2 regions of the Isachenkonia alkalipeptolytica genome follow, and region 1 is predicted to be linked to the other one. Evidence: riboswitches for the same ligand, from Rfam matches in the RefSeq annotation. Region 1 holds a riboswitch; the other holds the start of a gene.
What was found. A riboswitch is a leader RNA that binds a small molecule or an ion and turns the genes downstream of it on or off. The one in region 1 is predicted to bind magnesium.
Positions count from the first base shown of each region.

Region 2: another riboswitch for magnesium. It lies ahead of mgtE (magnesium transporter); the one in region 1 lies ahead of mgtE (magnesium transporter).

Region 1 covers NZ_SUMG01000001.1:310,687-318,958, forward strand. Annotated here, with positions in the region: gene nadA (quinolinate synthase NadA) at 1-139, shown strand, start outside; gene ISALK_RS01465 (L-aspartate oxidase) at 153-1,832, shown strand; gene nadC (carboxylating nicotinate-nucleotide diphosphorylase) at 1,889-2,719, shown strand; gene ISALK_RS14990 (hypothetical protein) at 2,744-2,884, shown strand; gene ISALK_RS15200 (lmo0937 family membrane protein) at 3,044-3,184, shown strand; M-box (ykoK) riboswitch at 3,273-3,443, shown strand; partial or broken gene mgtE (magnesium transporter) at 3,694-5,031, shown strand; gene ISALK_RS01485 (MgtC/SapB family protein) at 5,066-5,758, shown strand; gene aroQ (type II 3-dehydroquinate dehydratase) at 5,921-6,358, shown strand; gene ISALK_RS01495 (shikimate dehydrogenase) at 6,429-7,289, shown strand; gene citC ([citrate (pro-3S)-lyase] ligase) at 7,581-8,272, shown strand, end outside.
Region 2 covers NZ_SUMG01000002.1:206,119-214,390, reverse strand. Annotated here, with positions in the region: gene ISALK_RS15295 (DUF881 domain-containing protein) at 1-476, shown strand, start outside; gene ISALK_RS02750 (hypothetical protein) at 488-760, opposite strand; gene ISALK_RS02745 (DegV family protein) at 938-1,771, opposite strand; M-box (ykoK) riboswitch at 1,934-2,102, shown strand; gene mgtE (magnesium transporter) at 2,227-3,588, shown strand; gene mgtE (magnesium transporter) at 3,630-4,991, shown strand; gene ISALK_RS02730 (selenium metabolism-associated LysR family transcriptional regulator) at 5,119-6,021, opposite strand; gene selD (selenide, water dikinase SelD) at 6,224-7,270, shown strand; gene ISALK_RS02720 (pyridoxal-phosphate dependent enzyme) at 7,383-8,272, opposite strand, start outside.

The DNA of each region.
Region 1 (8,272 bases):
GACCCGGTTAAAGGATGTTTACCGGGCGTTGAAGGAAGAAGAACATGAAATCCATTTAGAGGAACAGACCCGTAATAAAGCAGAAAAAGCTCTATCTAATATGCTGGCCGTATCTATAAACAGTCCTAAATCATTATAAGAGGTGGGAGCGTATGAATCAAGGGATGGAAAAAAGCTCGGCAACCCCAGAGTCATTTGGTATAACTCCGGAATATTTCGATGTGATTATTATCGGAACTGGAATTGCCGGGATGTTTACCGCATTGAGTATCGAGAGGAAACTGAAGGTATTGATGATCACCAAGGAAACCCTGGATCGTAGCACCAGTAACATGGCCCAAGGGGGGATTGTTTCGCCTATTTTTGGTGAAACCTTATATCAGGATACTCTAAAGGCGGGAGGGTATGTAAACGATCCCAAACGTGTAGAAATATTGGTGAAGGAAGGGTCGAAACAAATTGAAAAGCTCATAGAGTGGGGGGTTCCATTTGATCGGGATTCGGAGGGCAATCTTCTAGCAACCCGGGAAGGAGGTCACTCCGGGAGAAACATCCTTCACTGCAAAGATGAAACCGGAAAAAAAATAATGACCGGACTGGAGAGGAAGCTTCGGAATAAAAAAGGGGTTACCCTACTGGAAGAAACCTATGCTTATCAACTTACGGACTTTTCGGACTGGCAGAATAGTTCTAATAATCAAGGGGATGAGAATCAAGGTGCCGGGGAAAGCAAAGAAGACCCGGGGAACAGAGAAAAAGGCGGCATGGTATCGGTAATTCTTCCGACGGGTGATGTCGGAAAGTTTTACAGTCCGAACATAGTGATCGCCACTGGTGGCATCGGGGGGCTGTATCAGCACACTTCAAATCCTGAAGGCAACACGGGTGACGGTATAGCCCTTGGTAAATCTCTGGGAATCGAAATAAAAAACATGGAATTTAATCAATTTCACCCCACTTACTTTCAGGCTAAAGAAGGTACAGGTTTTTTAGTGACGGAAGCCCTACGGGGAGAAGGGGCAACACTTCGTAATGGAGAAGGGGTGGCTTTTATGAAAGAACGACATCCTATGGGAGACTTAGCCCCAAGGGATGTGGTGGCAAGAGGAATTTTTGAGGAACTTCAAAAAGTTCCAAAGACCATGGTTACAGTGGATATATCCCATCGGGAGGAAAACTTCATCAAGCAGCGGTTTCCGAAGATTTATCGAAAAGCATTAAAAAGAGGCTATGACATTACAAAGGAACCCCTGCCGGTAACGCCAGCCAGTCATTATATCATGGGAGGCATTGCAGTGGATGACTATGCCGAAACATCAATTCCGGGAATATTTGCTGTGGGGGAATGTGCTTGCAGTGATATTCATGGAGCCAATCGCCTAGCCAGTAACTCCCTATTGGATGCCATTGTTTTTGCAGGAAGAGCAGCTAATAAAATTACCGAAGCATTTCCTGAAACGATACAGGAAGAGTCTGTCCAAAGAATTACGTTGAATTGCAACAGTTTTCTGGAAAACAAGAGTTATAGAGAGTTTAGCTGGTCTCATGAGGAACTGAGGGCTTTTCGAAAAGCGTTGAAGAAGGATACACAAAAAGTTTTAGGCATTATAAAAAAAGACCGCCTGTTAAGTGAATTTCTTTTGGATCAGGAGCTTGCTTTAAGACTGTTTGATGATAAAGATCCCCCCAAAAAATGGACAGGGAAGGAAAAAAGAGATTTTCATGAAGTTAAAAATCATTTAACCGTTGCCCGCGTAATGACCAAGGCGGCACTTGAGCGAGAAGAGAATATTGGAGCCCATTACAAAGTGCAAGATGAAAAGAACCCTTAAAAATAGAAAATGATTAAAAGAAAAGAAAATAATTTACTGCAGAGGAGTTTATAAATATGAGGGAATACGGATTAGAGAAATTAATCGAAAGGGCTTTCGAAGAGGACTTCCCCTACGGAGATTTGACCACGGATGCACTGGTTTTGGGTAGAAAATCAGGAAAAGGGACAGTAACCGCAAAGGAGGATGGTGTGTTTGCAGGAGGTTTTGTATTCAAAGAAGTATTTTCCCGGTTAGATGAGGGCATCACCGTAACTTTGTCGGTGAAGGAAGGGGAAATTGTTCAAAATGGTCAGGAAGTAATTACCATAGAAGGCCCTTTAAACTCCATTCTAAAAGGTGAGCGGATCGCGTTGAACCTTTTGCAGAGACTTTCCGGAATTGCCAGTGCCACAAAAAACTACGTTGAAAGAATACAAGGTACTAAAGCGCAAATCACCGATACGAGAAAGACTACCCCAGGGCTTCGAGCCTTGGAGAAAAAAGCGGTGCAGTTAGGAGGCGGAATCAATCACCGTTTCAGTTTAAGTGACCATGTTCTGATCAAGGATAACCATATTATTGCCGCCGGGGGAGTGAAGCCTGCTATTAGAGGATGTCGTAAGGGTCTGTCTCACACGGTCAAAGTTCAAGTGGAAGTAAAAAATTCAGCAGAGCTTACCCAAGCAATCGAAGAAAATGCGGATATGATATTACTTGACAATATGACAATACAAGAAATGAAAGAAGCAGTGGACTTCACAGACGGCCGTGCAGTGCTGGAGGCTTCGGGAAATGTAACCTTAGAGCGAGTCGAAGATATTGCAAAAACCGGAGTAGATATTATTTCCATTGGGGCTCTGACCCATTCGGTAAAGGCCATGGATTTCAGTTTAAATATTAACTAAAGTTCTGAACTTGACGCAGGGAACGTGTCCATCTCCGGGCAAGAGGATTATTCGAAAAGTATATTGGAAGAGTTGATGCTGAAAAAGGAGACCATTGAAGATATTATTGCAGAAAGAGAAATGGAACTGGAAGAAAGCCCGCATACAGGAGAAACAACGGTATAAAGCTAAGATAATAATGAAAGGTGCGCCGAAATCGGCGCCTCATGTTTTGTTTTGAGTCTATTATAGATTTAGGAAATATAGGTAAGAAGTTTCCTAGGGAAAAATCAGGGTATGTATTTCCTAAGAAATTTTCGTGAAAACAAAAAAGGAGGAGGTACCGTGATTTATACAATTATCTTAATTATCTTAGCTATATGGTTGGCTGGTTTTGTACTGGAAATTGCCGGCGGACTGATCCACTTACTTTTGATCCTGGCAATAGCCGTATTTATTTTTAATCGGTTATCGGGACGCAAATAAAACGTCATAGAACGATTTTTTTCTATTGACTAATTATTTGGATGATGATAGCATATATTTGTAAGTTAAAAATAATAAAAATTGAATTTAATGATCTTGTTAGGAGAGACTCCTAGATGAACATAGGTTGTTGCCCAAAAATGTGGAGACACGCCAATGGGTAGAACAGGCACGATCGGATTAAGGTCTGCTTAAGGCAACTGATTCTATAAAGAATCTACGTCATCTAGTGTTGAAACCAGTACGAGGAGAATCGTTTGTTGTTTGAATGAAGCCGTTAGGCTTTATTCATGTTCCTTTGATATAAAAACGACTTCTCGGAGTCGTTTTTTTTAATGGAGTTAAAACTAATCGGTTCTCGATTTAATAGGGAGGTGAGCCCATGGACCCCGACGGACAATTTTGCGAAAACAGAAAGGAAAAAAACCAAACCCTTATAAACGAAAAAAAGCATTTGGAGGAGGAAGTACCATGAACAACATTAATGAAAAAAAGTTCTTGTACGGGCTCACATCAAAAATGAAAGTATCAAAGATTTAAAGGAAACCTTAAAAGAGTTATCGGAAATTGAAATTTTAGAACTACTAAGGGACTTTGCATCGGAGGACCAAGTGATGATCTTTCGGTTGTTGGAAAAGGAACGGGCATTGAATATTTTTGAAGAACTGGATCAGTTTTTACAGCAAAAATTAATCGAATCTTTCACAGATAGTCGGGCGGAAGCGTTAATCCAGGAAATGGCCCCCGATGATCGTGTAAAACTCTTTGACGAAATGCCGGCGAAGGTTACAAAACGTCTTTTGGAAACCCTCCCCAAGGATAAAAAGGAAGAAACCGCCCTGTTGATGGGTTTTGAGCCGGAAACCGCGGGACGTCTAATGAATCCCTCTTATATGAAGATTAAAAAAGAGGATACGGTTCAGGAAGCTCTCAAAAAAGTACAAAATGCAGCAGAGGATATTGAGAGTATTTACACCCTATACGTTACTGATGACAAACGAAAGCTTGAAGGAGTAATTTCTTTAAGAGAAGTGATGATGGGAAAAGAAGATCAAAAGATCAAAGAACTGATGAATGAAAATGTCATAAAGGTTCAAACTGATACGGATCAGGAAGAAGTGGCGGGAATCCTAAAAGATCTGGATTTTATGGCAGTTCCTGTAGTGGATAAAGAATCCCGATTAGTAGGGGTAATTACCTATGATGACGGAATGGATATATTAGAAGAGGAAATGACTGAGGATATTTATGATAAAGCGGGATTGGCAAATTTGAAAACAAAAGAATCTTCTCGAAGCGCAAAATTAATTGACGGTAGTATTCTGCAGATTTGGGCGGTCAGATTACCATTTTTAGTTATTGCATTATTTGGAGGTCTTGCGGCGGGAGCAGTTATCGGTGCCTTTGAAGAGTCCTTGGAAGCTATTGCGGCAGTGGCTATATTCATTCCGGTTATTATGGATATGGGTGGAAATGCCGGTACCCAATCCTCCACTATTTTTGCAAGAGGGTTCATTTTAGGCCATATCACGCCGGATCGATTCTTGAAGCATTTGGGAAAAGAGGTTTTGGTAGGAGCTAGCATGGGTACATTGGTAGGAGTAGTAGCAGGACTGATTGCCAATGCATGGCAGCCGATTGAAGGGCTGGGTTTGGCCGTAGGGCTAGCTTTAGGACTCACCATGACCATTGCCACAACCCTCGGGTTTATGATTCCCTTCCTTTTGCAGAAGTTTGGAGTGGATCAAGCGGCAGGTTCCGATCCAATTATTACAACAATAAAAGACATTAGTGGACTCTTAATCTACTTTTTACTGGTTAATCAATTTCTTGGACATTTAATGTAAAAAACGATAAAAATTGAAGTAGGGACGTGTAATAATGGTATCAATGGAGTTTTTAATACGAATTATATTTGCATTTTTGCTGGGGGGCGCCATCGGGTTTGAGCGTCAGCAGCGACAACGTATGGCTGGTGTTCGAACCAACGTACTGGTGAGTCTGGGAGCATTTTTGTTTATTACCCTGTCCACCATGATCGAGGGAGAAGGGAGCCCCACTCGAATGGCAGCCCAAGTGGTATCGGGAATCGGTTTTCTCGGCGCCGGAGTAATTATTCGCCAAGGGACTAATATTCGGGGGCTTAATACTGCGGCAACCCTTTGGTGTGCGGCGGCCATCGGTGTACTCACCGGTTTCGGATTTATTGCAGAAGCCGTAGTTGGGACCATTTTTATTCTCTTTGCCAATATTTATTTACGACTTTTCTTAAAGAAAATCAATCTGCCCTCCACGTCTAAAGATGAGGATCAAGAGGAAATTCATTACCGAATAAAAGTGCGGTGCAATGAGGAAGTTGAGTTTCAAATCCGCGCTCTCTTAATTGATTTAATGGCAAAGGAGGACCTTTTGCTTAGCTATTTAAAAAGTGAGGAGCAGGAGGATACCGGTGACGTCAAGATTTTTGCAGACATCGTAGCCTTCGAAAAATCCCATAAAGAGATTGAAGAACTGGCTGGAAAGCTGAGTCTTGAGAAACATGTTACCTCCGTGGGCTGGAAGGCTAGTGTGTAAATAGCCTTTCGATAAGCAAAGCACCGACCTTAGTGTCGGTGTTTTTTAGAATATATCATTAGGAAGCAGGAGATTTCCTTGATGGTATCGAATATTATAAAGGGACTGTAGAATAAAACTTATCAGTAGCTAACACGTATCAATTAAAGGAGGAACAGGATCATGAGAAAGATTTTGGTACTGCACGGAATCAATCATAATATGTTTGGAAAACGAGATCCGAAACAATACGGTACCGTAACCCTGGAAGAAATTAATCGCCGTATCCTTGAGCTGTCCGAGACCTTAGAGGTGGATGTGGAATTTTTCCAAACAAACCACGAAGGAGAAATGTGTGATCGAATTCATAGAGCTTATGAGGACATGGTTGATGGAATTGTGATCAATGGAGGAGCCTGGACCCATTACAGCTACGGAATCCGAGACGCCCTGGATATTCTTGAGGTGCCCATAGTGGAGGTGCACATGTCTAATGTGTATGCCAGGGAGTCCTTTCGGCACCATTCAGTATTTGGGGAAATCGTTCAAGGAGTAGTCTCCGGTTTCGGAGTAGACAGTTATCTGTTAGGTCTTCGGGCAGCAGTAGCGTCGATGGAATAGTTAGGATGAATAACTTTTGGTGTTTCATCGAGGAAAAATATACTGCACAAGTGATACGAGGAGTGACAATATGAAGAAAATAATCAGTGGAAAAACAAGGTTGGTTGGATTATTAGGGGATCCTGTGGAACACAGCTCATCCCCTTATATTCAAAATGCTGCATTTACAAAACTGGGGTTGGATTATGTCTACATGGCCTTTACCGTCAATCAGGAAAACCTGACGGAGGGAGTGCAGGCGTTGAAGACTTTGGACGCTCTGGGATTTAATGTGACCATGCCGAACAAAGAAGCGATTATCCCCCTCCTTGATGAAGTTTCCAAGGAGGCGAAACTGATCGGCGCGGTTAATACCGTGAAAATCACCGACAAAAGGTTAAAGGGATACAACACCGACGGAATGGGATTTGTAAAATCCCTAAGGGAGGAGGGGATTTCCCTTGGGGAGGAAAAATTTGTACTGGCCGGGGCTGGGGGAGCGGCAAGAAGCATTGCGGTTCAGTTAGCCCTGGAAGGTGCAAAAGAAATCGTGATTCTTAGCCGAAAGGGGGCTGACGGAGAGGTTATATGCAACGGGATCCGGGATAACATCCCCGGAGTGCTGGTAAACGGCGATAAGCTTACGGATGCAGCTTTAGAAAAAGAACTCAAAACTGCAGGGGTGTTTGTCAACTGTACCCCTTTGGGAATGAAACCCCGTGAGGATCAAAGTGTCATCCCGGATCCGAAGCTGCTTCGAAAAGATTTGGTGGTCTCGGATATCATTTATTCTCCTCGAACAACCCGACTGATGAAAATGGCCGTGGATAGAGGTTGCAAAGTAATTGGAGGAATGGGGATGCTACTGGGGCAGGGCGCTTTGGCTTTTGAAATATGGACCGGGGAGAAAATGCCGGTGGATGCTGTTAAAAGTGAATTGTTTTATAAGTAGATTTCCACGAAGGAACAACGTACAACAACGATTGCATACCGCGATGATTTCATAAGAAAATCCCAGGGAAGTAGTGGCACCGAATTTTAAGATCCTTTCAAATATTGAAGGGGTCTTTTATTAATGATAAGATAATTGGTATATTGTAGTAAGAGAAAAATTTTAAGTTTATACGGCCATCATGTATGAAGGGTTTTTCTAGGGTCCTATATGTAATTTTAAGGAATTAAGCTTAAGAAAGTTATAAAACGAAGATGAGAAACTGCAGGAAAAAACTGAAGGGGGATTTACATGAACATCGACTTTGAAATCACCATAAGGGAAATGAACACCGCGAGAGAACGTAAACGAGTTGTCCTGTTTTTAAATGAACAGGAACTTGAGCTGGAAAGGGACGTGGAATATACCTTGGCAGTTTTTCATAAAGACGAGATGATCGGCACTGGTTCTTTGAAGGGAAAAGTGTTGAAATCCATAGCGGTAAAACAAAATTTTCAAGGATCGGGGGTAACGAACAAAATAGTTTCTGAACTGATAAACGAAGCTTATTATCGGGGAAAGAGACATCTTTTTGTCTATACAAAGCCGGAAAACCGAAAGTTTTTCGAGGATTTGGGATTTTATGCCGTTGTAGAGGTGAATGATCGGGTTTGTTTACTGGAAAATCATAAAGAGGGCATCCATGGTTTTGTCCGGGAACTCAAAAGAGAGAAGATCAAGGGAAAGATCATAGGATCCATTGTAATGAACTGCAATCCCTTTACTTTAGGTCATCAATACCTGATTGAAAAGGCAGCAAAGGAATGTGACGGTGTCCATGTATTTGTTTTATGGGAGGACCAATCAAGTTTTCCTTCAGACATCCGCTATGAGCTTGTAAAAAAGGGAACGAAACACCTTTCCAATGTACGGGTGCATAGGGGAAGGGATTATGTGATTTCCGGTGCCACATTTCCGTCTTATTTTATACAGGGAGAAGAAGC
Region 2 (8,272 bases), on a different contig from region 1:
TGCCGGCGGAGAACCCGGCCCTCACCACTTTAAGACAGGAAATCAAAACCTTTGAAATGCTGGCGGGAAGGCCGGACGTCAGAGGGCCGGGGGTTGAAATCATCCTCAGCAGCAGTAATGACGAAAATATCGCCATGATTGTGGATCACAAAAAATATTTGGTCAACCTGGTCAATGAGCTTCGGGTTTTCGGCGGAGAAGCCTTTGAAATTAACGGGCATCGCATTGTGGACCGGACAGAGATAACCCTGGCTGGAAATCACATCAATGTAAACAGCACTCCCATCGCCCCTCCCTATGAGGTGCAAAGCATAGGGAACCCGGGAGAATTAAAGCAGTATGTGGAGTACGGCACCTTTATTTTTGAGATGATGGAAGAAGACGGAGTAGTTGCGGAAATCAATTTTCATGATGAAATGGTTATTGAAGGATTCCGAGGAGAAAAGACCTTCCGATATTTTGAAGTGGTGGAGTAAGTTCCGGAGGTTTAATGCTTCAGAAATTTGTGGAAAATCAACTTGATGGGTAAATAGGAAATCACCACAACCAAAGACCAGAGAACAAAGGAGAAAAAACTTAAGGATCGGGCCCGGGCAACCAGTAAAAAGGCGGCAACCACCAGGGATAATAAATAGGTATCATGGGTTTTCAGGCTTTCTGTAAACTTTCGCTTAACCAGGATTCGGTCCATAAGGGAAAATATCAAAAATGTACGAACCCATTCAAATATTAAATATAGACCGGTGGTTAATAGGTCCATTATTGTCACCTCATTTAGAGAAATTTTGATATTACTAATGTACTACAGGGGAAAGGAGAAATCAAGATATGGAATCAGGCTGTCATTAATGTAAAAGAACTCCTCGGGATCTCTTATCCTCAGGAGTTTTTTTGTTGATATTTTCAGTTGATCTATTGTTTACTGTTGCTGTTACTATTAATAAAGATAGCAAAAGCCGATGGCTTTCGGACCCAAATGGGCCCCGATTACCGGGCCGATGATTTCAATCCCCACGGTTAGTTCCGGATGTTTTTCCTGAAGCTTTTGCCTAAGGCCCTCCGCCTCATCCTCCGCATTGATATGACAGATCGACAAATGAGTGGGTTGTTCAATGATCATAGAAACCATTTTATTCAAGGCCTTTTTCTTTCCCCGAACCTTATCAATGGAATACAGGATGCCATTTTCCAAGGTGATAATCGGTTTGATGTTTAAAACCGATCCCAGGGCGGCTTGAGAACCGGATAGGCGGCCGCCTTTTTTTAGGAAACTCAAGGAGCCTACGGTGACATAAACTTTCGCCCGTTTTTTTTGCGCTTCGATGGTTTTTACAATATCCTCCCGAGTATGCTCTTCCTCAATCAACTGTTTCGTAATTTTCACGAGATGATGAAGATTTGCCACGGCGGAGAGGGAATCAACCACGGAAATTTTGCCCGGCGCCACCATTTCCGCCGCGGAACAGGCACTGTTATAGGTGCCGCTAAGCTTTGAAGAAAGAGTCAGCACAATGATTTCTCTCTCGGGATTTTTCTCGAAGATCTTCTCAAAGATTTTGATAAAATCCCCGGTGGAGGGTTGGGAGGTGGAAGGGAAACTTTTGGAGTTTTCCAGCCGATTGTAAAAGTCATCAAATTCTCCTGGCAGGCCCTCAGGGTTCGTTTCCCCCTCGAAATTTATGTATAAGGGGACCCGGTGAATTTTCTCGTTTTCCAGGTAGGAAGAGGGGATATAGGCGGTACTGTCGGTCACTATCGTAATATTGCTCATCATCAACACTCCGTTCCTTAGGTTTATCCTTTACGTTAAGGTATAAGTATATCATAGCAGGAAATCCCTAAAAAGCAAAGAAATATTGATATATACGGTATAAAACCCTGGAGATTCCATTGCCAAACCCTGATAAAGAATGTTATAATTTTCTTAGAAATTGAATATCCTTGTTAGGTGAGGCTACTATATGAACACAGTCTACTGCTCAGAAATGTGGAGACACGCCAATGAGTATAACAGGCACTACCGGATTAAGGTTTTGCTTAATGTAGATGAGGGAGAACCTCTACGTTATATAGTGTCAAAGCTCAATGAATGCAGGAAGGCCATTTAAATGGATATTTAAAGACCTTCTTCTTCTGATGAAAGAAAAGAGGTCTTTTTTTAATATTGCCGAGGAAAACACCCAAAGGTACCCTTTTTAATACAGGGTAGAATAAGGAGGGAGAAGAATGAGCGCAGATAAATACCAAGACCTGCTGGAGGAGCTGATCGAGGCCCTGGATCGACAGGATAAGCCGAAGGTCAAAGAATTATTCGATGAGCTTCATACCTATGACAAAGCCCAGTTTTTAATGGATCTAACACCGGAGCAGCGGGAGATGTTTCGTCATTTTTCCGATGAAAATCTGGCAGAGATCCTGGAAGAACTGGAGTATGACGAACAAAGAATTTTAATTGAAGAGTTGGGACTTAAAAGAACCGCAGAGATTCTAGAGGAAATGTCCAGCGATGATGCGGCGGACTTACTGGGAGAATTAGAGGAAAAAGAAAGCGCGGAAATCTTTGCTCTAATGGATGACCAGGAGGAAGTGGACATCCGTAAACTGATGCAATATGAAGAGGACAGTGCCGGAGGCTTGATGACCGATGAGTTTATTACGATTCCGGATACCTACACCGCCGGGGATATATTGAATAAACTTCGCAATTTGGCACCAAAGGCGGAAACCGCCTATTACTTATACGTCACCGATGTACATTTAAATCTTCGAGGGGTGCTTTCCCTTCGGGAACTGATCGTGGCGGAGCCGGATACCAAAGTAGAGGATATTATGTCGGAGCGGGTGGTTTCCGTACCGGCGGAAATGGACCAGGAGGAAGTGGCGGAGATTATGGAAAAGTATGACTTTCTTGCTCTTCCTGTGGTCAAGGAAGAAAAGATCGTTGGAATTATCACCATTGACGATGTGGTGGATGTCCTGCAGGAAGAAACTTCAGAAGATATATACCGACTGGGTGGACTCTCCGGTAGTGAGGCGGAGCTTCGGGAAAGCAGCAGCAGCGCTTTTCAATCCGCCAAAAAACGTATTCCCTGGCTGGCAGGATTGTTATTTGTGGGCATTATGGCAGGAACGATCATTGAACAGTTTGAGGCAACCTTAGAAGCGGTAGCCGTGCTGGCGGTATTTATTCCCATGATGACCGGTATGGCTGGAAACACCGGAACTCAGTCCTTAACCGTAGTGGTTCGGGGACTGACTTTAGGAGAGTTTGAAGGAAAAGGAATTTTCCAAGTGATTCGCCGGGAAGCCGGTGTAGGGATTTTTATCGGTATTGCCAATGGAATCGTGATCACCATTATTGCTATGGTTTGGCAGGGAAATCCCATGCTTGGCGCTGTTATCGGAATGTCTTTGATGATTACCTTATTCGTTGCAACCTTAGCGGGAACGGTGATTCCCCTGATTATGGATAAGTTTAAGATCGATCCCGCCGTGGCATCGGGACCGTTTATTACCACGGTCAATGACTTGATCGGACTGACGATTTACTTTTCCATTGCCACCTACTTTATGGAACAACTAATGTAAAAACTTCCCCTCAATCATTGAGGAGACAAGGAGGGAGCAACATGACCGTAGAGCGATACGACAGTTTGTTGGAAGAACTGATCGAAGCCTTGGATGCCAAGGATAAAAATAAATTGAAGGAACTCTTTGATGAGCTGCACTCCTATGACAAGGCGCAGTTTTTAATGGATCTGACCCCGAAACAACGGGAGATGTTTCGTCATTTTTCCGATGAAGAACTGGCGGAAATACTAGAGGAACTGGATTATGAAGATCAAAAAGTGCTGATTGAGGAGTTGGGCTTTCAACGAACCGCCGGAATTTTGGAAGAAATGTCCTCCGATGATGCGGTGGATTTACTGGGGGAATTAGAGGAAGAGGAAAAACTGGAAATATTCCAGTTAATGGATGACAAAGAAGAGATTGATATCAAGAAGCTGATGCAGTATCCGGAGGATACCGCCGGGGGACTGATGACCAATGAGTTTATTACCATTCCTGATACCTTCACTACGGAGGATACCCTGAAAAGAATCCGTAAAATTGCACCCGATGCGGAGACGGCCTACTATATTTACGTGGTAGATGAAAAGAAAAATCTTCGAGGGGTACTGTCCCTTCGAGAACTGATCATTTCCCCACCGGATACTAAAGTGGAGGAGATCATGTTTGAACGGGTGGTTTCCGTGCCGGCGGAGATGGATCAGGAGGAAGTGGCGAGTATTATGGAAAAATACGACTTTCTCGCCCTTCCGGTGGTACAGGAAAACAAAGTGATGGGAATTATCACCATCGATGATGTGGTGGATGTACTCCAGGATGAAGCCTCGGAGGATATCTACAGGCTCGGTGGTTTCTCCGGTAGCGATCAGGATTTTAAAGAGGCCAGCACCAGTATTTTCAAATCCGCCCAACGACGGATTCCTTGGCTGGTATTACTGTTGTTTCTTGGATTGTTGGCGGGAAATATCATCGATCAGTTTGAGGATACCCTAGAGAGTGTTGCCATACTCGCGGTGTTCATTCCAATGATCGCCGATATGGCAGGGAATACGGGAACCCAGTCCCTAGCCGTCGTGGTACGGGGGCTGACCCTGGGAGAGTATGAAGAGGAAGGGGTATTCCCGGTAATACGAAGAGAAGCCGGAGCCGGGATCATCATCGGCATCGTAAACGGACTGTTAATCAGTGTCATCGCTACATTCTGGCAAGGCAACCCCATGTTAGGGGTGGTAATCGGACTGTCTTTGTTGATCACTTTATTTGTGGCTACCTTATCCGGTACCATTATCCCGTTGATTATGAACAAACTGAACATTGACCCTGCTGTAGCTTCGGGACCCTTTATCACCACCATCAATGATATGATCGGCCTGACAATTTACTTTAGCATCGCTACTTATTTTATGGAACATTTAGTATGATCTTACGAAACCTTTAACTTAGCAGGAAAGGGAGAAATACCTTGATGGACGTGAAAAATAGGACCCCCGAGATTTTTAGGGAGATTGAGGCGCCCAACGGAAAAGCCCCCGAAAAAAAGCTCATTTCCTAGGAAAGTCGGAAATGAGCTTTAATAAATTGTTGAAACTCCCGATCCAGGGGAGAAGAGGTGCGGTTTTTATGATATACAAAATAAAAGTGACGGAAGAGATTCACCTCTTTAATACGAATGGCTTTCAACAAACCATAGCGGAGTTCATCGGTGATGGCGTATTTTGATAAAAAGGATAGGCCCAGGCCCCGGCGAACGCATTGTTTAATCGCTTCCGTATTTTCGATGTAGGCAACGGTGTGCAGGGAAGTGAGTTGAATATCCTGTTTTTGCAACGCTTCCTCCACCAATTTCCGGCTACCGGAGCCTTCCTCCCGGAAAATATAGGGGTGTTCCAGGGCGGTTTCCAGGTTTATTTCCTCCGGCCAGGAGGTGAAGGGCTCGGTGTTGGGGGTTACCAGTAAAATTTCATCCTCCACAAGCTGCAGGTATTCCAACTGTTTATGAAAGCTCTTGGCTCCCACAAAACCAAAGTCGATGGATCCTTTCAGGATCCCTTCCACCACTTCCTTGGAATCGAAATGGGCCAGGTTATAGGTAATCTCCGGATATTCCCGGTGAAAGCCGTAGAGAATTTCCGGTAGCAGGTACTGCTCGGGGATGGTACTGCTGGCAATTTCAATATGGCCGATCATTTTCCCCTGGAACTTTGAGAGCTCCAGGGAGGCATCCTTTTTCAGGCTGATGATGGACCGGGCATAATCATAGAGGATTTCCCCCGAGGGGGTCAGGGAAATTTTTCGATTGGACCGATTGATTAAATTGGTATCCAGTTCCTTTTCCAAATTGGCAATATGATTGCTGACCGTGGGCTGGGTAAGGAATAGGGATTCCGCCGCCTTGGAAAAGCTTTTGTGTTTGGCAATGGCAATAAAGGTTTCAAGCTGTTTAATATCCATTAATAATCCTCCTAACGGGATAGTTCTTATCCTTTCAAGTATAATCAAAAATTTATCAGGTTGCAAATTGATGAAACTTATTTATTTTCATTTTATTATTTGAAATCGTGATTGATAACCCCTTGGAAATATGATACAAGTGAATTAGAGGAAAGAAGGTGAGGTTTTAATGAAAGAGTCAAAAAATGAAAACATTAAAGAAATGAATAAGGAAAAAGAGGAAATCCGTTTAACCCAATTAACCAAGAGTTCCGGGTGAGCGGGGAAAATCGGGCCGGATGTTCTGGCCGAGGTATTAAAGCATCTGCCGAAGGTGGAGGATCCCAGACTCCTGGTGGGACTGGACACCTCCGATGACGCGGCGGTGTATCAGTTAAACGACGAGCTGGCATTGATCCAAACCCTGGATTTTTTCACCCCCGTAGTGGACGATCCCTACACCTACGGACAAATCGCTGCAGCCAATGCGCTCAGTGATGTTTACGCCATGGGGGGAACGCCCACGGTGGCCATGAATATTGTTTGTTTCCCCAACTGCCTGGACCCTTCGGTGTTGAAGGATATTCTGTTGGGAGGAGCGGATAAAGTAAAGGAATCGGGAGCTCTGTTAGTCGGAGGACATTCCGTGGAGGATGAGGAGCCGAAGTACGGACTTTCCGTCAGCGGTATGGTTCATCCTACAAAAGTTTTGGCTAACAACACCGCAAAGCCCGGAGATATTCTGATTCTTACCAAACCCTTGGGGCTGGGGATTCTCAATACCGCCATCAAAGCGGAAATGACAACGAAGACCCAGTACCGGGACGCGGTTCATACCATGACCACGTTAAACAAATATGCGGTGGAAGCCCTGAAAGCCGTGGAAATTCATGCCTGCACCGATATCACGGGATTCGGCATCATCGGTCATGGAAAAGAATTAGCCGAGGGCAGCGGAGTATCCGTAGAGTTTTACAGTGACCAAATGCCGGTGATTGAAGGGGCAGAGGACTTGGCGAAAATGGGAATTATTCCCGGTGGTATGTATACCAATCGAAAATACATGGAAAATGCTGTGGAGAACCACAGTGAAAACGAGGCCATGCTGGATATTATGTACGACCCTCAAACCAGCGGCGGACTGTTAATTGCCATTTCCGAAGAAGATCGGGAAAAAGCTCTAAAAGCCCTGGCTACCATGGGAAAAACCGCCTTTTCGGAAGTGGGAAGGGTTGTGGAGAAAAAAGAAAAAGCGATCTATATTTATTAGTAAAGAAGAGAAAGGATTTCAGTCAATAAAATGAACGCCGGGAAGGACCTAGGTCCTTCCCGGCGTTCATTTTATTTTTTGATGGCAAGGGCTGAATGCTTTGGGGAATCACTTACTCCTCCGACGCCGTGTAAATCATACGGCTGTAGCAGTTTTCAAAGCCCATTTTCTCGTAGAGTTTGATGGCCCGCTTGTTGTAATTCTCCACATGGAGGGAAAGGTTCCCTTCGGTTAATTGAATCGCCTTATGAAGGATTTCCGTGGCGATGCCCCGGCCTTTGGTGTTTTTCCGGGTGGCAATGTAGGCCAGGTGGTATTTCGTCGCAAACTTATCAAATCCGAAATTGACGATGATGGAGATTCCTGCCACTTGTTTGTTATGGAAGGCGACTATCACAAAACCTTTGTCATAGGCATTATCCAGGGCGTTTTGTATCTCATCGGCGGGATCTCCGAACTCCATTAACCATTCCCCCACCAGGGATACGATTTTTTCATCGGATAATAATTTTTCCGATCGATTAATTTCCCGAACTTCTAAGTTCGCCCGGCCGTCGTTGAGAAGGATAACATGATTCCCTTCCTTGACGTTTCCGGCTTCCGCTTCCTTCATAAAGCCTGCCACGGCGTAGCCGTTGGCAACATCCAGCTTAATGTTTTCCAGTTTTCGGAATTTCTCCGTATAATGTAAGAGTTCTTCATCAGTGATGCCCGTGATCTTGCCTCCGGTATCATATACCGCATCTAAGGCTTCCTGGGCGGTAGAGCTTTGGAAGCCGATTAAGTGCTTATTGTACTTGGTGATTTTAAAGCCCTCTCTGCTTAAGGGAAGAATTTTGGAACTGTTTTTCTTGTAGGATTCATAAATCTGGTTTCCTTGATTGGTGGTGCAGCTGTAAAGCATGGGAAGTTTTTCAATCTGTTCCTTTACCCACAGTTGTCGAAAGCCTAAATGGATACCGGTCAGAAGGTATCCGTAACTCATTTGGGTAAAAATACTGG